3 regions of the Shewanella halotolerans genome follow, and region 1 is predicted to be linked to each of the others. Evidence: predicted binding sites of a transcription regulator. Region 1 holds the regulator's gene; each other region holds the start of a gene.
What was found. Region 1 encodes NrdR, which represses ribonucleotide reductase genes. Its sites were predicted from a motif close to AAACACNANATNTNGTGTTT; they were not measured.

Region 1 (6,853 bases):
GACATGTTGTAAAAATTGTTAACATCCTGAGCCGCTCAAGGGGACATAGCTAAACGCTAGGCGCCATGAATTGAGTGGATGAACACAGTTTCTGATAAAAAGCATCGAACAAGAGCTTTGACCTCAAGCGTTGAAGAAAGAACACAAGAATAAGAATAACGATAAAGATAAGGGATTGATCTTGAAAGCCACATCACCAGTTATTGCCGCCTACCTGTTAGGTGGTGCCAGCCTGTTATTGCCACTTGCCGCACGTGCCGAGCCAGCACAGGCCAAGCCTGTTCAAAAAGCGCCGGCCCAAGGCCAATTGGTGTATGCCTTAGCCTCTGCGTCTCAAGTGCAGCGGCCAGCGGATAAACCAGCGCAGATTGCGCCGGTAGAGACTATAGACTTGCCGCTTGCGCCCAGCGAGAAGGATTGGTGGGGCGCGACACTGGAGCTCTCTACCGTGCTGGTGCTTGGCGAGCTGCTGTACAAGACAGGCTCACAGGCCATGGAAGATGATTTCGATTATGAGATCGACGGCAATGCGGCGGAGTTTTTCTACGACAGGCTGACCACGGGGGCCTCCTGGAAGTATGACGATAACGATATCGGCATGAACTGGGGGCACGCCTACGCCGGCGCCCTCTATTATCAGGCGTTTCGTAACCACGGTTTCAACTACTACGAGTCGACCCTGGGCACCTTTGCCGCCTCCACCATCTGGGAGGTGTTTGCCGAGTATAAAGAAGTGGTGAGCATCAACGATCAGATAGTCACCACCTGGGGCGGCGCCGTGCTGGGGGAGAGCCTGTTTCAGTTTTCCGAGATGTTGGCTGCCAAAGAGGGCTGGTTGCCAACTGGCCTGAGTTATCTGTTTAACCCCTCGCGCACGTTGCGGGGCTGGTTTGGTTACCCAAGTCCCAACCGGTTCGATTGCAGCCAGACCCAAGACAGCTTCTCCGTCTATACCGGCGTGCGCTACGCCAGTAAAGACAAGGCGGATGTCAGCAGCACCATGGCGATGTTGGGGATGCGGGCGGCCATCGACAGTCGCGAAGGGAAATATAACACCCTCAGCGGCACCCCCAGCCGAGTCGAGATGATGATGGAGACTGCGGTCTCTCAGGAAGGCGTGGAGGAGTGGCAGATGGCCACGCAACTACTTCTGGCAAGCTATGGCCGCAAGCATAAAGGCGGCGGGCTCGCCAGCGATTGGTCCCATAGTTTCTATGTCGGTCCGTCGACCGGTATGGAATACACCAGCCTGGGGCTTGAGCTGGATGAAGACTTCTACGCCGTGGTCAACCTGCTGGGCTTATCGATGGGAGCCAATTGGTCCAATCAAGATATCAGTATCGATCTGCGCGGCGATCTCTTTGGTGACTTTGCCATGGTAAAGCCTTTCGCCACCAAAGATTATCTCTCCCAGGGACGGCATTTCTGGGGCACCAAGTCCGTGCTCTGGGAGGGGGAATATGGCTATGCCTGGGGGCATACCTTTAACCTGTCACTGGAGGCCAGCTATCGCAACTTCTTACTAGGTATGAAGCTTAAGTCCCAGCGCTGGAGCTCGATCAACGACAAAGAGAACGAGCGCGCCCCCCAGTGGAACCCCAATAACAGCGATCTGGACTTCGACGATGCCAGAGACAGATATGAGATCTATCTCAGCTATGGCATCAGCAAGGATCTGACCCTGAGCCTGCACCACGAGCGGATCGACCGCAGCGGTGAAATCCATGGTATAGACAATCCGGGGATCTACAGCCGCCTCGATGACAGTGAGCAGCGCAGCTGGCTGCAACTCGAATACTACTACTACTGAGTACCATGACTGATCACGGTTGCTGATTACCATTACTGATTACGATTGCTAATGCAAAATGACGGCCCAGTGCCGTCATTTTTGTTGGGTAATTAAAACAGTGTTTTCGTTCAAAAGGCTGTAAACCAGCCATTTTGTCCCTTGCAAAAAAGGAGGCTTGGCAAATCAGGCCACCTTAGCCCCACTTTTGTCCTAAGGCGGATTTTGATGAACATTTCTCAGCCTGAATCGCAACTAATTTCATGTCGCAAATGCTGGGATTGTGATCGAATGCACTGTAGAATACCGCGCAACCCTACCTTATAAGACTTTCACAGCTGGAGTGACCAATGCTGAAAAAAGAGATGAACATCGCTGACTTTGATCCGCAACTGTTTCAAGCGATCCAGGAAGAGACTCGTCGTCAAGAAGAGCACATCGAGCTAATCGCCTCGGAGAACTACACCTCTCCTCGCGTGATGGAGGCTCAAGGTTCTCAGCTGACTAACAAGTACGCCGAAGGCTATCCTGGCAAGCGTTACTACGGTGGTTGTGAACATGTCGACATCGTCGAGAACCTGGCCATCGAACGCGCCAAGGAACTTTTCGGTGCGACCTATGCTAACGTTCAGCCTCACTCCGGCTCACAGGCTAACAGCGCAGTCTACATGGCGCTACTGCAACCAGGCGATACCGTTCTGGGTATGAACCTGGCTCACGGCGGTCACCTGACTCACGGCTCTCCAGTAAACTTCTCTGGCAAGCTGTACAACATAGTACCTTACGGCATCGACGAGTCTGGCAAGATCGACTACGACGAGATGGAGCGTCTGGCTGTAGAGCACAAGCCTAAGATGATGATCGGTGGTTTCTCTGCCTATTCTGGTATTGTCGACTGGGCGCGCATGCGTGAAATCGCCGACAAGATTGGTGCTTACCTGTTTGTCGACATGGCGCACGTTGCTGGCCTAATCGCCGCCGGTGTTTATCCTAACCCAGTGCCACACGCACACGTGGTGACTTCTACTACTCACAAGACCCTAGCCGGTCCTCGCGGCGGTATCATCCTGTCTGCGGCGAACGATGAAGACTTGTACAAAAAGCTGAACTCTGCGGTATTCCCAGGTGGTCAGGGTGGTCCTTTGATGCACGTTATCGCCGGTAAGGCGGTGGCCTTCAAGGAAGCACTGTCTCCTGAGTTTAAGGAATATCAACAGCAGGTAGTGGTTAACGCTAAGGCGATGGCTAACACCTTCATTGAGCGCGGTTTCGATGTAGTCTCTGGCGGCACCGAAAACCACCTGTTCCTGCTGGATCTGATCGCTAAAGATATCACAGGTAAAGATGCCGATGCGGCGCTGGGCCGTGCCAACATCACGGTAAACAAGAACTCTGTACCTAACGATCCACGTTCACCATTCGTGACCTCGGGCCTGCGTATCGGTTCGCCAGCCATCACACGTCGTGGCTTCAAAGAAGCCGAAGCGGTTGAGCTGACCAATTGGATCTGTGATGTGTTAGATGACATCAACAACGAAGCCACTATCGAACGCGTGAAGAACCAGGTGCTTGAATTGTGCGCTAAGTTCCCTGTTTACGGTTAACCTTAAGGGGTAAATCGGGTAAACTCCGATGGCCGCTACTGATTTAACATTGGTAGCGGCCATTTTTGTATCTATTTCAAGGGAAAGCTCCCCAAGATACCGATTAGCATTTGCTGGAGGCTCAATGCATTGTCCGTTTTGCAGCGCAACCGACACTAAAGTGATCGATTCTCGTCTGGTGGCCGATGGTCATCAGGTTCGTCGTCGCCGCGAGTGTCTGCTTTGCCACGAGAGATTTACCACCTTCGAAGGCGCCGAACTGGTGATGCCGCGTGTGGTTAAACAAGATGGTAGCCGCCAACCCTTCGACGAAGACAAGCTGCGCGGCGGCATGCTGAGGGCGGTCGAGAAACGCCCTGTGTCGATGGACCAAATAGAGCAGGCGCTCAGCAAGATCAAATCGACCCTAAGAGCCACGGGCGAGCGTGAAGTGACCTCTAAGATGATAGGTAATCTGATGATGGATCACCTGGTGAATCTCGACAAGGTGGCCTATATCCGCTTCGCCTCCGTGTACCGCGCCTTCGAAGATGTTTCCGAGTTCGGCGAGGCGATTGCCAAGTTGCAAAACGATAAGAGCAAATCGGGTAAGTCGTAATCGATGCGTATCTGGGCTTCCCCAATTATTCTCAAGAGATGGCGATGAGCATGGCCTGGTCCAAATTTGATTCCCAGATGATGGCGCGTGCCATCCAGTTGGCCCGCAAGGGCCAGTACACCACCCGTCCCAATCCGAATGTCGGCTGTGTAATAGTCCAAGGGGAAACCCTGGTGGGTGAAGGTTTTCATATCGCCGCCGGTGGCCCTCACGCCGAGGTGCATGCCCTGCGCATGGCCGGCGATAAGGCCAAAGGCGCTACCGCTTATGTGACCCTGGAGCCTTGCAGCCATTATGGGCGAACACCGCCCTGCGCCGAGGCGCTGATCAAGGCTCAAGTGGCCCGCGTGGTGGTGGCGGTAGCCGATCCCAACCCACAAGTTTCTGGCCGTGGCATCAAGATGCTCCAAGATACCGGCATTCAGGTCGAGGTTGGCCTTCACCAGGAAGAGGCCGCCGCCCTCAACCCAGGCTTCATGAAGCGTATGCGTACCGGCCTGCCTTGGGTCGGCATCAAGCTGGCTGCGAGCCTGGATGGCAAGACGGCGCTCGCTAACGGCGTCTCTAAGTGGATCACAGGCCCAGAGGCGCGCCGTGACGTGCAGCGTATGCGCGCCCGTTTCGATGCCGTCGTGACCGGCATAGAGACGGTTCTGGCCGACGACCCTAGCCTGAATGTACGTCATCAGGAGCTAGGTAGCCTGGGCGAGCAGTTAACCGAGGCGGATATTCGTCAGCCACTTCGCGTGATACTAGACTCCCGTGCGCGCCTCGGCGCCAAGGCCAAACTGTTTGAGACACAATCCCCCGTGCTGCTGGTGAGCTGTCAGCCCTATTCCGAGGCCGTGGCGAGCGCCTGGCCCGAACATGTGAGTCAGTTGCAACTGCCGAGCGACAATGGGCAGGTGCCGCTAAAGGCGCTGCTGGAACATCTGGGATCTCAGCTTAACAGCGTGATGGTCGAGGCCGGGGCGACCCTGGCCGGCGCCTTCATGGCGCAAGGGCTGGCGGACGAGCTGGTGCTTTATCAGGCGCCGAAAATCTTAGGCGGCCATGGCCGTAACCTGCTGGCACTGCCGGACTATACTGAGATGGCGCAGCTGCCCGCCCTCAAGCTTTGCGACGAGCGTGCTATCGGGGCCGACAGACGCCTCACCTTTCAATTGAGTCACAATCATTTACCGAGCGATAAAGAGTAGTTAGTCATGTTTACTGGGATCATCGAGGCTGTTGGCAGCCTGAGAAAAATTGAGCGTCGCGGCGATGATATTCGCCTGACGGTGGCTAGCGGCAAGCTGGACTTAAGTGACGTCAAATTCGGTGACAGTATCGCCACCAATGGCGTGTGTCTGACCGTGGTGGAGCAGATGGCCGATGGCTATGTGGCCGATATCTCAGCCGAAACCGTGGCCCTTACCGGCTTTGCCCATTATCAGGTGGGACAGAAGGTCAATCTGGAAAAGGCGGTGACGCCCACGACCCGCCTCGGCGGTCATATGGTGAGCGGTCACGTCGACGGTGTGGCCAGCGTGGATGACAGACAGTATCGCGGCAAGGCGATCGAATTTTGGCTGACGCCGCCCAAGGGGCTGGCGCGCTATATCGCCCACAAAGGCTCTATCACCATAGATGGTGTCAGCCTGACGGTAAACGAGGTGGATGGCGAGCGTTTTCGTCTGACCATAGTGCCTCATACCGCCAGCGAAACTACGCTTATCGATCTTAAGGCGGGCGACAGGGTCAATATCGAGGTGGATCTCATCGCCCGGCACCTGGAGCGCCTACTGAGTTTTCAGGCGGCAGAGGAAAATCCAGCCAAAGGCTCAGAGGTCACCATGGATCTGTTAGCTCGCTCCGGCTTTTTAAGATAGACGCTGGCAATCCCAGCCAATAGCAGATTAAATAACTCTTACTATAAGAATATTTTAAGGTCTAATAAATCAAGGTCTAACAATGGCACTACACAGTATAGAAGCGATTATCGAAGATATCCGTCTGGGTAAGATGGTTATCTTGATGGATGACGAAGACAGAGAGAATGAAGGCGACCTGATCATGGCCGCTAACCTGGTGACGCCCGAGGCAATCAACTTCATGGCCACCTATGGCCGTGGTCTCATCTGTCAGACCATGACCAAGGCGCGCTGCGAGCAGCTCAACCTGCCGCTGATGGTGAGCAACAACAATGCTCAGTTCTCTACCAACTTTACCGTGTCTATCGAGGCGGCCGAAGGGGTGACCACAGGTATCTCTGCCTATGACAGAGCCGTTACCGTGCAGGCCGCCGTGGCCCGTGACGCTAAGCCGTCGGACATCGTACAGCCAGGCCATATCTTCCCACTGATGGCCCAAGAGGGCGGGGTGCTGATCCGCGCCGGTCATACCGAGGCGGGTTGCGACCTGGCCCGTCTGGCTGGCCATGAGCCGTCGGCGGTGATTGTTGAGATCCTCAACGAAGATGGCACCATGGCGCGTCGTCCAGATCTTGAGGTGTTTGCCGAGAAGCATGGCCTTAAGATAGGCACCATCGCCGATCTCATCGAATACCGTAACACCAAGGAAACGACCGTGGTGCGCGAGGCCAAGTGCAAGCTGCCGACCCGTTTCGGCGAGTTCGACATGATCACCTACCGCGACACCATAGATAACCAATTGCATTATGTGCTGGTGAAGGGTGAAGTTCAGCCTAACGCTCTGGTACGCGTGCATCTGCAAAACACCTTCAATGACCTGCTGCACTCAGAGCGCGATGAGAAGCGCAGCTGGCCGCTGGAAAAAGCCATGGCGCGTATCGCCGATGAAGGCGGCGTCTTGGTGGTGCTGGGTCATCAGCAGAGCAACGAAGAGTTGGTGGCCAAGGTC
Region 2 (6,853 bases), 1.5 Mb from region 1:
GCGCCCCATAACGGCACAGATTTCGCCACGCCGATTGGCACTAAGGTGGTAGCCCCTGGCGATGGTATCGTCTCTTTGGTGACCGACCATAGATATGCAGGTAAATATGTGGTGATCGACCACGGCAACAAGTACCGTACCCGTTATCTGCATCTCTCGAAGGCCTTGGTGCACAAGGGCCAGCGAGTGTCTCGAGGCCAGGTGATCGCCCTGTCGGGAAAGACGGGCCGCATCACAGGACCACATCTGCACTATGAGTTTCATATCAATGGCCGCCCCGTGGATCCTATGAAGGCGGATATCCCTATGGCGAGTAAGCTATCGAAGAAGCAGATGGGCGAGTTTGCTCAGCTGGTAAAGGTGCGTCAGATGATGATGGGCCAAAGCTAAAACGCTAATTAATACCGATTGATTTAACGGCTTATCGAAGAGAAAAAACGCCACATGATGTGGCGTTTTTTATGGTTAGGCTTTCTCTTGGGCCTCGAGATCTAGCATGGTGAGCCATAGCCGCAGGTCAAATTCCAGCTGATGATAGTCGCCCAGCATATGACAGCAGAGCTGATAGAAGGCCTTGTTGTGATCCTTCTCTTTAAGATGTGCCAGCTCATGTACCACTACCATGCGCAGCAAGGGCTCGGGCACCTCCTTGAGGCGGGCGGCGATGCGGATCTCATTCTTAGACTTGGTCTTGCCGCCGTGATTCTTGGCGACATAGCTGTGCAGGCCGAGAGCCTGCTTCTTGAGGGTGATCTTATCGTCAAAGATCACCTTACTCAGGGGCGAAGACTTCTTAAGATAGCGGTTCTTTAGCGCCATGGTGTAGTCATACAGGGCCTTGTCGCTGCGGATCGTGTGACCATCGGGGTAGCGGCGTTCGAGGACGCTCCTCAGTCTATTGGTCTCGACCAATTCGTTGACCTGGCTGATAAGCTCGGGCCGATAGCCTTGCAGATAGGGCAGTGATGACATAAGCGAAAGCCTAGTGGATGACGGCTAAGGTGAAGCGATTAGAAAACGCCGGGCGCGATGCGCCCGGCAAAAGGCTTAATCTTTCTTGGTGAAGATGCACTTGTTTTGATAGCAGTAGGCGACCTCGAAGGCGCTCTTTTGGAAACGCTTGAGATCCAGTCCTTCGAAATCCACCATAGGTGGATTGCGCTTGAGCTGCTCCTTGATGTTGACCGGTGAGATCAGCTGCACCGGCAGGCCGCAAAGCTGAATCGCCGCTTCCATCTTGAAGCTGGTGGCGCTGCCCGCCAGTTTGCCTTTCTGCTCGCGCTCTATGATGGCGACCTGATCGACCTTGTAGTCTTGCATCAGCTTGCTGAAGGCGAAGTGGAACTCTTTGATCGACTCAGTGCTGGCCGAATTAGAGATGGTCAGTGAGCGAGAACGGCAATCAGGGATGTTAAAGGTCTCACCCTCATAGCTCAACAAACAGATGATGGCTTCGCCACCTTTTAACTCAACGCCACAAACTCTCATGATAACCCTAATATAAAAAAATCAATGGCGGCTATTGTAACCTTAATTGGCCCGATTGAGCACTAGTTGATAGGTGAAAATCGCCGCTATCGTCTGCCGCTCGATTTAAATAGGGTGGTATGTGCCATAGATAACCGCCCGACACGATTAGCGTCGGGAGATGTAGCACAAATACAGAATAGATGCAGAAAGGGTACAGAACAGATAGAGAGCAGATAGACGATAGATAAAACGGGCAATAAAATGCGGCCCTCAGTGAATACTCAGTGACCGCTAAGTGACCGCAAATCATAGGTTTTTGGCTCGGGGCCAGGCGTTAATCTTCAGGGGTATCCTGCAGTTTCGCCTTGGGCTTTCGCAGCATAGGCGCATCGCCTACATCGACGCCTGTGATGAAGCGCTTATCCCGCGGCTTCGGCGGCTTGGCGCTGCTGGCGGCTTTAGCCTTCTTGGCCTTAGGTTTCGCCTGTTGCTTACCCAGGCGCTTCTCTTGGCTCGGCTTGTCTTTTAACCCCTTAAACTTAGGCGCCAACTCCTCCAGCTCGCTGAACTCGAAGCTTTTACGCAGGAAGTTTTGTACCTGCTTGAAGTTGACCCAGTCTTTCGGACCTACCAGGGAGATGGCATCGCCCTTGGCGCCGGCGCGGCCGGTACGACCGATACGGTGAATATACTCTTCGGCAAACTTTGGCATGTCGAAGTTGATCACCAAGGATACGTTAAGCAGATCCAAGCCGCGGGAGGCCACGTCTGTGGTGACCAATATCTGCTGCTGACCGCGGCTGAACTGGTCCATAATCTGGTTGCGCGCCGCCTGTTTCAGCTCGCCGCTGAGGGAGCTGGTGCTAAAGCCCTGTTCGGCCAGCACGCCGGCCAGGCGGTCGGTATCGCCACGGGTCGCGGTGAAGATGATCACCTGCTTGTGGGGCTCAAGCTGTAGCAGACGGGTGAGCAGCTGCTCCTTGTGGCTCAGGTTGTCGCACAGGTAGATCTTCTGGGCGATATCCTGGTTCTCCACATGGGAGGCGCCTATAGCCACATGCTCCGGCTCCTTGAGCAGCTCGGCGGCAATCTCGTTGATCTGACCGTGATCTAAGGTTGCCGAGAACATCAGGGTCTGGCGACGCTTGTGATCGGCGGCCTGGTTGATGGCTCTAAGCTGCTCGGCGAAGCCCAGGTCCAGCATGCGGTCGGCCTCATCCAGGATAAGCAGCTCGAGTCCGTTGAGGTACAGGTGACGCTGAGCTAAGTGATCCGCCAGACGGCCCGGTGTCGCCACCACGAAGTGGGGGTCTCTGGCCAGGGCCTTGGCCTGATCGTTAAAGTTTTCACCGCCGAGGATCTTGATCGCCTTGTATTGGGTGTTGGCGACCAGTAGGCGCAGTTGACTGTAGACCTGGGTGGCCAGCTCTCGGGTCGGTAGCAGGATCAACACCCTGGGATCGCGCTTGCTTAGCGCCTTGGTGGCGATGACACGCTGCATTGCTGGCAACAGGAAGGCCAGGGTCTTGCCCGAGCCCGTCTTAGACGATGCCATAAGATCTCTTCCCGATAAGCCTACGGGTATCGATTGCGTTTGGATCTCGGTCGGCGTGTCGATGCCCATGTGTTCAAGGCTGGTCAGTAGACGTTTATCGAGTGAAAAATCTGAAAATTGCAATGCTGTGCTCCGAAATATAGATAGGGGCGCATTATACATCGCCGTGAGCGATTCAGCCATGACTTGCGCGCTGGCTCGTCGCCAGTCAATGCTAAGGCGCAGCGCTTAGATTAATTTTTACCGCTATGGGCTGTGCCAGTGCCTAGATTGGCTTATGATGAAAACTAAAGACAATAAGACGCGACTTTCTCAAGCTATTTATTTAAGTGACTAGCTCAAGTGGCTCGCGTCCTCGGGAGAGAAACAAAGAAGATGGCGAATATCGGCATTGCACTGGGCAGTGGTGCGGCGAAAGGATGGGCCCACATAGGGGTGCTAAACGAGCTGGCGAACATGGGAGTCTTCCCTAACAAGGTGGCCGGCTGCTCTATCGGCGCCGTGGTGGGCGCCGCCTATGCGCAAGATAACCTTAACGATCTGCAGGCCTGGGTGACCAGCTTTTCCAGCTGGGATGTGTTGGGGCTGATGGATCTGAGCTGGCGCAAGGGGGGACTGATTGGCGGCGAGAAGGTGTTTGACGTTATGCAGCAGCATATCGGCAACCTGGATATCGAGCAGATGCAGATGCCCTTTGCGGCGGTGGCGACCGATCTCTATACCGGCCAGGAGATCTGGTTCAAGCAGGGTAGCCTGCGTCATGCGGTGCGTGCCTCCTGCTCTATGCCGGGGATCTTGCCGCCGGCACGCATTGGCGAGCGCTGGCTGGTGGATGGCGCCGTGGTTAACCCTGTGCCCGTGTCGGTGAGCCGGGCAATGGGCGTCGACCTAGTGATTGCCGTGGATCTTAACGCCCACAGGAAGACCCGCCAACAGCAGCTGCCAGTGGCTATCTCTTCCGATGTGAAGGCCAGTCAGGCTGAGCAGGTGAAAGCCGAGAAGGAGCTAGAGAGCGGCTTCATGGATCTCCTGGCCCGGGGACGGGATTATGTCAGCGGCTTGACCGACAAGTTTTCCCTCGGTAATCGCAGTGAGCCAGGCATGTTGGCTGTGATGTCCCAGTCGATGGATATCCTGGAGCAGCGCCATAAGCGGGTGCGCCTGATGGGAGATCCGCCGGATATCCTGATCACCCCTAATGTGATGGAGATTGGTACCATGGAGTTCCACCGCGCGGGCGAGGCGATCGAGGCGGGGCAAGAGGCGGTCAAGCAGGTGGCTCATATCATCCGCGCCCGTATCGATGAGCTGGAGCGTCATTAATAGCCTAAGTATTAGTTTAAGTAATAGCTCTTAGGCGTCAGTCCTTATAAACAGGAGTTGTTTAAATAAGCAGCTAACATTCCCTAAGGCTTGTCTCTTTAGGAGCTCTGGCTAGGTCTTTGGCCTGGTTTTTGCTGCTTGCAGGGATATTTCTCTGCAGTAGTCGGAAAATTGACAATGAATTCAATTAGCCAGGCCATTAATGGTTCACAAGCCAATCTGATCGCCAACAGCTATGGCCTAGAAACACACGGCCAAGAAGCACATGCCCCTGATACACAGGGTCAGGACACACGTGATGTCGACGGCTCATCGGCCAGCGACAAGGTGACCCTGTCAAATCAAGCCTCCAAGACGAAAACGACAGGCCCAGATATCCCCCAGGAGGCGGTATTTCTCTCGCCAAGGGCGGAGCGGGCGCAGAAGATAGAGGCGATGGCCAAAGACTTCTTTTCCAAGGGGCAATTTGGCATAGGCGATATTCCCAAGTTAATTCAGCGTCTGCATCAGGACGGCATCTTGTCGGAAAATCAGCTTAATCGCCTGAGCCAGGCGGGCTTTGAGATCCCAAGGAGCGAAGGCTCGCAGCCGTCGCTGCTCGACTTTATCGCCAGCCAGCGCGAGCAGCTCAAGGAGAGTAAGCCCGATAGCGTGATGATCGCCATGCTCGATGACGCCGAATCTGTGCTCAAGCAGATGGACAGCCTCGACACTCAGGGACTGAACCAGAAGGCGGCGCGGGTATCGGCACAGTTGTCTGTGTTCGTACAGGGCGATCAGGGGCTGACGCCAAGTGATAAGTCTATGTGGCAGGGGCTTAAATCTACCATGCAATTGGCGGCCGCGTCGGGAAGTTCGCAACAGGCTTCCGGGCAATTACAGCGTTATCTGGCACTATCTAAACGAATTACGTAATTTATTCACAGTTTGTCCCATTTTTATCCCGCATCTAGCTCCCTTTGCCGACTGGGTCAAGGCAAGTTTTAACGATAAGTGGCCCAGTTGGCAGTAATCTTGTGTCACAAAATTCCATCCGCAAATTAATGATCTGGATCAAGGTACTTGAGCCTAACTTGTAGCTTAATGCGCTACATATTGTGTTCATCGTCTATATTAACACTATATATGGTGTTAATTTGGCCGTTACTTGAGGAGATATTGAACAATGCCAGTGGTTATTAAGCGGGATGGTTACCGCACGCCTTTTGACGAAACAAGGATTCGAGATGCAGTGGTTGCTGCAGCAAGTTCGGCAGGTATTGATGATGTTGCCTATGCCACCGAGGTGGCCTTACAAGTACGCCAGTCGGTGGCCGAGCTCGAGCAGGTGGATATTCACGACCTGCAAGATGCGGTAGAAAATCAGTTGATGGAAGGCCCCTATAAGCAACTCGCCAGGGTCTATATCGAGTATCGCCATGACAGGGATATCCATCGTGAGTTGAGCAGCCGTCTCAACCGCGAGATCCGTGGCTTGGTCGAGCAGAGCAATGCGGCGCTGCTGAATGAGAACGCCAACAAAGATTCCAAGGTGATCCCCACCCAGCGTGATCTACTGGCGGGCATTGTGGCCAAACACTATGCCACACGCCATATTCTGCCTAAGGATGTGGTGGCGGCCCATGAGTCGGGTGAGATCCATTATCACGATCTCGACTATGCGCCTTTCTTCCCCATGTTTAACTGTATGCTGATCGATCTGGCCGGCATGTTGACCCATGGTTTCAAGATGGGTAACGCCGAGATCGAGACTCCTAAGTCAATCTCGACTGCGACTGCGGTAACTGCGCAGATCATCGCTCAGGTGGCCAGCCATATCTATGGCGGTACCACCATCAACCGTATCGACGAGGTGCTCGCGCCTTTCGTCGCCAAGAGCTATGACAAGCACTATCAGGTCGCGCTGACCTGGGGGATCACAGATGCCAAGGCTTTTGCCACGGCGCAGACGGAGAAAGAGTGCCACGACGCCTTCCAGTCGCTGGAGTATGAGGTCAACACCCTGCACACGGCCAACGGCCAGACACCTTTTGTCACCTTCGGCTTCGGCCTGGGCACCTCCTGGGAGTCGCGCCTCATCCAGTCTTCCATGATGAAGGTGCGCATGACGGGCCTGGGTAAGAACCGTAAGACGGCGGTCTTCCCTAAGCTGGTCTTCGCCATTCGCGACGGCATCAACCACAAGGCGGGCGACTGCAACTATGATATCAAGCAGATGGCGCTCAAGTGTGCGTCGATGCGCATGTACCCGGATATCCTCAACTATGAACAGGTCGAAAAGGTCACCGGCTCCTTTAAGACGCCTATGGGGTGTCGCAGCTTCCTAGGTACCTACGAGGAGGAGGGCGAGCTGGTGCACGAAGGGCGTAACAACCTTGGCGTGGTCAGCCTGAACCTGCCGCGAATCGCCATCGAGGCTAAGGGCGACGAGACGCGGTTCTATCAGCTGCTGGATGAGCGTCTGGCGGTGGCCCGCCGCGCCCTGGACACTCGCATCGAGCGTCT
Region 3 (6,853 bases), 900 kb from region 1:
TAATGTTAACGGCCAAGAGGCCAAGCTTTTCGATGGCATGAGTGCCCTGCTCGAGCACCTTAGCGAGCAACGCATTCCCTTTGGGGTCGTCACCAATAAGGCGGCGCGCTTTGCGCGGCCTTTGCTGCACAGGCTTGCCTTAGCCAACAAGATGCCAGCCATCATCAGCGGCGACTCCACCACCCAGAGTAAACCCCATCCGGCGCCTATGCGTTTGGCAGCGTCGCAAATTGGCGTCAGCTGCCAGGGAATTCTCTACCTAGGTGATGCTAAGCGCGACCTCGAAGCGGCCCGCAATAGCGACATGCTGGGGGGCATTGCCCATTGGGGTTATATTGGAAACAATGATCAGGCGCACCTCTGGCCCCACGACTTTGGCTTCGACACCCCGGTATCCGTGCTTGAACTCCTAAGACAGGGCTAAGTCGCAGTTAAATCGTGCATAAGTAGCGGTTAAGTCACGATTAAATGAGATGCGTCACGCGCTCTGGTGCTAGGGCGTGTGACACGTCAGTAAAAAGTCGTCCAGGCTGAGATCGCGATCCTTTTTCGGCGCCAAAAGATCCTCAGGATCTGGCCAATATTTTAGCTTTCATGATAGGGAGAAGCAGTCGCCTAAAACTTGACCCGCCGGTGCTATCGTAATTGAAAACAAGGGTTAAAGGTAAGCCATTACTAACCCTTTGGTTTACCCCCAAGATATCCACAACTTGTCCCCTAAAAACCCGCTTGCAATATCCCACCAACCTCACTATCTTGTATCCTATAAAAGAAAAAACACCATATCTTGTGTATGGGCGGCGGTCGAAGCCACTAGAACTGCAGTAGTGCTCAGGTACTTTTTTTAACATCTTCGATTGTTTTTACATGGAAACGTAGGGTGGAGTTTTCCCTCCCAGCGATATTTAATTCAAGGCTTATCTTCAATGAACAGCAATATGCAAGTCACGAAGCGCAGTGGCGAACGTGAAACCATCGATCTCGATAAGATCCACCGAGTGATCACTTGGGCGGCCAAAGGACTGAATAACGTCTCAGTATCGGAAGTCGAATTACGTTCACACCTTCAGTTTTATGATGGAATTCCAACTGAAGCGATCCACGAAACCATAATTAAGGCCGCTGCCGACCTTATCTCGCCAGAGTCACCAGACTATCAATTCCTCTCTGCACGTCTGGCCATCTTCCACCTGCGTAAGAAAGCCTTCGGTCAGTTTGAGCCGCCTTCGCTATACGACCATGTGGTGAAGTTGGTTGAGCTGGGTAAATATGACACGCACATTCTGAACGACTATAGCCGCGAGGAGTTAGATACACTCGACAGCTATATCGACCACTGGCGCGACATGAACTTCTCTTATGCCGCGGTTAAGCAGTTGGAAGGTAAGTACCTGGTTCAAAACCGTGTGACTCACGAAGTCTACGAGAGTGCGCAGTTCCTCTATATTCTGGTAGCGGCTTGTCTGTTCGCCAACTACCCGAGAGAGACGCGTCTTCAGTACGTTAAAGATTTCTATGACGCGACCTCGACCTTTAAGATCTCGCTACCGACACCTATCATGTCAGGTGTGCGTACACCAACACGCCAGTTCAGCTCTTGCGTGCTGATCGAGTGTGGCGACAGCTTAGACTCAATCAATGCAACCGCCTCTTCTATCGTGAAGTATGTGTCGCAACGTGCCGGCATAGGGGTCAACGCAGGTCGTATTCGCGCGCTGGGTAGCCCAATTCGTGGCGGCGAGGCATTCCACACAGGTTGTCTGCCTTTCTATAAGTATTTCCAGACGGCGGTGAAATCTTGCTCACAAGGTGGCGTTCGCGGCGGTGCGGCGACCCTCTTCTACCCTATGTGGCACCTGGAAGTTGAGTCTCTGCTGGTACTTAAGAACAACCGCGGCGTCGAAGATAACCGTATCCGTCACCTGGACTACGGCGTTCAGCTGAACAAGCTGATGTACCAACGTCTTATCCAGGGTGGCATGATCACGCTATTCAGTCCATCAGACGTCCCAGGGCTGTACGATGCCTTCTTCGAAGATCAGGCAGAGTTCGAGCGTCTGTATGTGAAGTATGAGCAGGATGAGAGCATACGTAAGAAGCAGATCAAGGCGGTAGAACTCTTCTCCTTGATGATGCAGGAGCGCGCCTCTACCGGTCGTATCTATATCCAGAACGTCGATCACTGTAATACCCACAGCCCGTTCGATGCTAAGGTTGCCCCGGTACGTCAGTCGAACCTGTGTCTTGAGATCGCATTGCCGACCAAGCCGCTGAACAACATCGACGATCCAGATGGCGAGATCGCCCTGTGTACCCTATCTGCGTTGAACCTGGGCGCCATCAAGAAGCTTGATGAGCTGGAAAGCCTGGCAGATTTGGCCGTGCGCGCGCTCGATAGCCTACTCGACTACCAAGACTACCCTATCATCTCGGCACATAAGGGCTCGATGAACCGTCGTACCCTGGGTATAGGCGTGATCAACTTTGCCAACTACCTGGCTAAAGAAGGCGTGCGTTATTCAGACGGCAGCGCCAACGGCATCACTCACAAGACCTTCGAAGCGATCCAGTACTATCTGCTGAAGGCCTCGATGAATCTGGCGAAAGAGCAAGGCGCTTGCCCTGCCTTCCACGAGACCAATTACGCCAAGGGTATCCTGCCAATCGATACCTACAAGCGTGACCTCGATAAGATCTGTGACGAGCCACTACACATGGATTGGGAAACCCTGCGTGAAGAGATCAAGACTCACGGCCTGCGTAACTCGACCCTGTCTGCTCTTATGCCATCTGAGACCTCATCGCAGATCTCTAACGCGACTAACGGTATCGAGCCGCCACGTGGCCTGATCAGCGTTAAGGCCAGTAAGGATGGTCAGCTTAAGCAGGTAGTCCCTGATTTTGAGAAGTACCAGTACAGCTATGAGCTGCTGTGGCAGATGCCAGGCAACGAAGGTTACCTGCAGCTGGTCGGTTTGATGCAGAAGTTTGTTGACCAATCTATCTCGGCCAACACCAACTATGACCCAAGCCGCTTCCCAGGTGCCAAGGTACCTATGCAGGTGCTGCTGAAGGACCTGTTGACCGCATATAAATACGGTGTGAAGACACTTTACTATCACAACACGCGTGACGGTGCGTCAGACAAATATGACGATATCACCTCCATTGAGAAAGAAGACGATAGCTGCGCAGGCGGCGCATGTAAGATCTAACTCTACGTGTTTTAACCTTTTATCAGGGGGCTTTGCCCCCTTTATCGGAAGATAGAAAAATGGCCTATTCAACATTTTGTCAAACACCTAACAATGCCCTGCTGGAACCTATGTTCCTCGGTCAATCGGTTAACGTTGCCCGTTACGATGTTCAAAAATATGAAGTGTTCGAGAAACTAATCGAGAAGCAACTCTCCTTCTTCTGGCGTCCAGAAGAAGTCGACGTCAGCAAAGACAAGATCGATTACGCGGCGCTGCCGGACCACGAGAAGCATATCTTCATCTCTAACCTCAAGTACCAGACCCTACTGGACTCAATTCAAGGCCGCTCGCCAAACGTCGCCTTCCTGCCGCTGGTGTCGCTGCCGGAACTTGAGACCTGGATCGAGACCTGGTCTTTCTCAGAGACGATTCACTCACGCTCTTACACCCACATCATTCGTAATATCGTTAACGATCCTTCGGTCGTATTTGACGATATCGTACAGAACGAAGAGATCCTCAAGCGCGCCAGCGATATCGCCGATTACTACGATAATCTGATCGAGCTGAGCCAGATCTATCACCTCATGGGTGAAGGCACCCATGAGATCAACGGCAAGACTGTTGAGGTCACCACCCGCGCGATCAAGAAAGCCCTCTACCTGTGTATGATGTCGGTTAACGTGCTCGAGGCGATTCGTTTCTACGTCAGCTTCGCCTGCTCATTTGCGTTCGCCGAGCGCAAGCTGATGGAAGGTAACGCCAAGATCATCCGCCTCATCGCCCGTGATGAAGCCCTGCACCTTAACAGCACCCAGCATATTCTTAAGCTGATGCAAGGTGGCAAGGACGACCCAGAAATGGCCGAGATCGCCAAAGAGTGCGAACAGACGGCGATCGACATCTTCGTTAAAGCGGCAGAGCAAGAGAAAGAGTGGGCCAAGTACCTGTTCAAAGACGGCTCTATGATCGGCCTAAACGAGCAGATCCTCTGCCAGTATGTCGAGTACATCACCAACGAGCGTATGAAGTCGGTCAACCTGGCAAGCCCATATGCCGACCAGAGTAACCCGCTGCCGTGGATGAAGAACTGGCTGGAGAGTGACTCGGTACAGGTTGCGCCGCAGGAAGTTGAGGTGTCTTCTTACCTGGTTGGTCAAATTGACGCGTCTGTGGATGAGAGTGAGTTTGCCGACTTTGATCTCTAACAAGATGGTCTTTAGTCAGGCCGTCTTTAAGAAGGCTCCGATCGTGAGCCTTCATGGACAGCCTGTACTCCTCTATACCAGTAACCACCAGAGCCTGTTGGCGGCACTCGAGCAGAAGAAGGTACGTATCTTCTCTGAGTGTCGCAACGGCTTTTGTGGTGCCTGCAAGACGAAGATTAATCGCGGTAGCGTGGTCTACCACACAGAGCCGCTGGTCGAACTGGAGGCAGATGAGTGTCTGCCCTGCTGTTGTCATCCCGACGGCGATCTCGACCTGGCACTTTCTGCCCAAGGCGCAGAGGTGGTCACGACTCACACACCAGAGCCCTTTGCCTGCACCGCCGAATAGCGCGCGACTGAAACTAAGTCTGACCTGAATCTAAGTCTGACTAGGCTTAACCAAATCTCGCCTCAAACATGGCCTAAACTTACCCTTGGCGAAAACAGTCAATCTCCAAGCTAGTTCCAAGCAAACTCCAAGCTATCTCCAAGCAAAATCCCTGGTAAAACTCTGATTACATTCTGGCAATCCTTTGCCGTTTCACTAGAACGTTCTATTAAACAGATACGATAAGTGATGCAAAGGACAGTGGCAAAAGCGCAGATGGGTAGAACAGATCCGCGAGATAATCTGTTAAATCGCTTTCTTTGCCAGCTTATGGTGTAGTCGGTTTACCTCCATTAGGGCGGCGCTGCCATACCAGGGGTGCAGTTCCATCACCAGACGTCCGGCCTTAATGGCGGGATCAGACTCGGTTAATGCCTTGGCCTCCTCGACACTGGTGACGTTAAAGATATAGATGCCTCTTAAATTGCCCTCTTCCAAGAAGGGCCCTGCCAGCACCAGTTTACCCTCCTCGGCCAGTCGGCCGATATTATCCAGGTGTGCCCGCTGCAGCCGCTCTGCCTCTACTTCAGATTGGCTTCGGTTAGGGCCGCTCTTGAGCATAGCCATCACGTAACGCTTCATGCCATACTCATCGGCGCCGACTCTTGCCGCGAGCTCGGCATCATAGCTTTCGGCTCTAAGAGGCAAACTCACCACCAGAGCCGCTACTGCGCCCAATAAGGTAACAAGCAAGCGATGGTTTTTGGTACTCGTTCTAGTATTCGCTATTGTTCTAGTTTCGTTCATTATCTAATCCACTTAGTAAGCATTAGCTTAAGTTATGCCAAAGCCATAAAAAAAGCTAACCCAAAGGATTAGCTTTTCACATTTTATAACCGCAAGCTAGTTTAATAACCACAAGCTAGCGGTAGCCAACTTCTAAGTTTCTTAGATGCTTGCGGCCAGCTCAGCACCTTGGCGAATAGCCCGTTTGGCATCGAGCTCGGCGGCAACATCCACACCGCCAATCAGATGCACTGGCAGACCTGTGTTTTTCATCTCATCGACCAAGCTGCGATTAGACTCTTGTCCGGCACATAACACCACATTGTCTACCTCTAGAACCTGAGCCGCCTCACCGACTTTGATATGTAGGCCTTGTTCATCGAACTTCTGGTAGCTGACACCGTTTAGCATCTCGACATCATGGTGCTTAGCCACAGCGCGGTGGATCCAACCTGTGGTTTTACCGAGTCCCTTGCCCATCTTGCTGGTTTTACGCTGCAATAGGTAAATTTTTCGGCTTGTGTGTTCCAGCTGAGGCGTGGTTAAACCGCCTCGCTCACCATAGGTTTTGTCTATGCCCCACTGCTTGAGCCAGGTATCAGGCTTGAGTGTGGTAGACTCCTGCTCTCCGAGATAGTGAGCCATATCGAAGCCGATACCACCGGCGCCGATCAGAGCAACCCGCTCGCCTACCTCGACCTCGCCGTTCAGCACCTGTTGGTAATTCACCACCTTGGGGCTGTCGAAACCGGGCAGGTCGAGCGCTCTTGGCACAACACCGGCGGCGATCACTACCTCATCGAAGGGCTCGTCTCTAACCACTGAGGCGTCCAGTCGGGTGTTGAGCCTTAGCTCGACCTTGTTGAGCTTCATCTGCTCGGTGAAATAGCGGATGGTTTCATCAAACTCCTCTTTACCCGGGATCTTACGGGCCAGGTTAAACTGACCACCGACCTCCCCCTTGGCCTCAAACAGCACCACCTGATGGCCTCGGCTAGCAGCATAGATGGAAAACGCCATTCCGGCTGGGCCTGCGCCCATGACGGCAATGCGTTTCTTGTGCGTCGCCGACACAAAATTAAGCTCTGTCTCATAACAGGCTCTGGGGTTGACCAGACAGGTGGCGCGTTTCAGCGCAAAGGTATGATCCAGACAGGCCTGATTACACCCGATACAGGTGTTGATCAGCTGACTCTCGCCCGCGGCCGCCTTATTGACAAACTCGGCATCGGCCAGGAAAGGGCGGGCCATAGAGACCATATCAGCCTGACCCGAGGCAATGATCTGCTCGCCGATCTCAGGGGTATTGATACGGTTAGTGGCGATAAGCGGCA

Region 2: the regulator NrdR is predicted to act here: its motif matches at 5,463-5,482, upstream of nrdD (anaerobic ribonucleoside-triphosphate reductase).
Region 3: the regulator NrdR is predicted to act here: its motif matches at 776-795, upstream of nrdA (class 1a ribonucleoside-diphosphate reductase subunit alpha).

Annotation. Positions count from the first base shown of each region.
Region 1 covers NZ_CP080417.1:3,240,023-3,246,875, reverse strand. The annotation lists gene K0H81_RS14135 (DUF3943 domain-containing protein) at 182-1,810, shown strand; gene glyA (serine hydroxymethyltransferase) at 2,140-3,393, shown strand; gene nrdR (transcriptional regulator NrdR) at 3,518-3,991, shown strand; gene ribD (bifunctional diaminohydroxyphosphoribosylaminopyrimidine deaminase/5-amino-6-(5-phosphoribosylamino)uracil reductase RibD) at 4,030-5,190, shown strand; gene K0H81_RS14115 (riboflavin synthase) at 5,197-5,862, shown strand; gene ribBA (bifunctional 3,4-dihydroxy-2-butanone-4-phosphate synthase/GTP cyclohydrolase II) at 5,945-6,853, shown strand, end outside.
Region 2 covers NZ_CP080417.1:1,705,864-1,712,716, forward strand. The annotation lists gene K0H81_RS07370 (peptidoglycan DD-metalloendopeptidase family protein) at 1-390, shown strand, start outside; gene K0H81_RS07375 (M48 metallopeptidase family protein) at 466-972, opposite strand; gene K0H81_RS07380 (DUF3010 family protein) at 1,048-1,488, opposite strand; gene K0H81_RS07385 (DEAD/DEAH box helicase) at 1,805-3,148, opposite strand; gene rssA (patatin-like phospholipase RssA) at 3,401-4,348, shown strand; gene K0H81_RS07395 (hypothetical protein) at 4,526-5,263, shown strand; gene nrdD (anaerobic ribonucleoside-triphosphate reductase) at 5,514-6,853, shown strand, end outside.
Region 3 covers NZ_CP080417.1:2,338,898-2,345,750, forward strand. The annotation lists gene K0H81_RS09995 (HAD family hydrolase) at 1-424, shown strand, start outside; gene nrdA (class 1a ribonucleoside-diphosphate reductase subunit alpha) at 927-3,215, shown strand; gene nrdB (class Ia ribonucleoside-diphosphate reductase subunit beta) at 3,275-4,405, shown strand; gene yfaE (class I ribonucleotide reductase maintenance protein YfaE) at 4,374-4,754, shown strand; gene K0H81_RS10015 (YciI family protein) at 5,040-5,447, opposite strand; gene K0H81_RS10020 (oxidoreductase) at 5,682-6,853, opposite strand, start outside.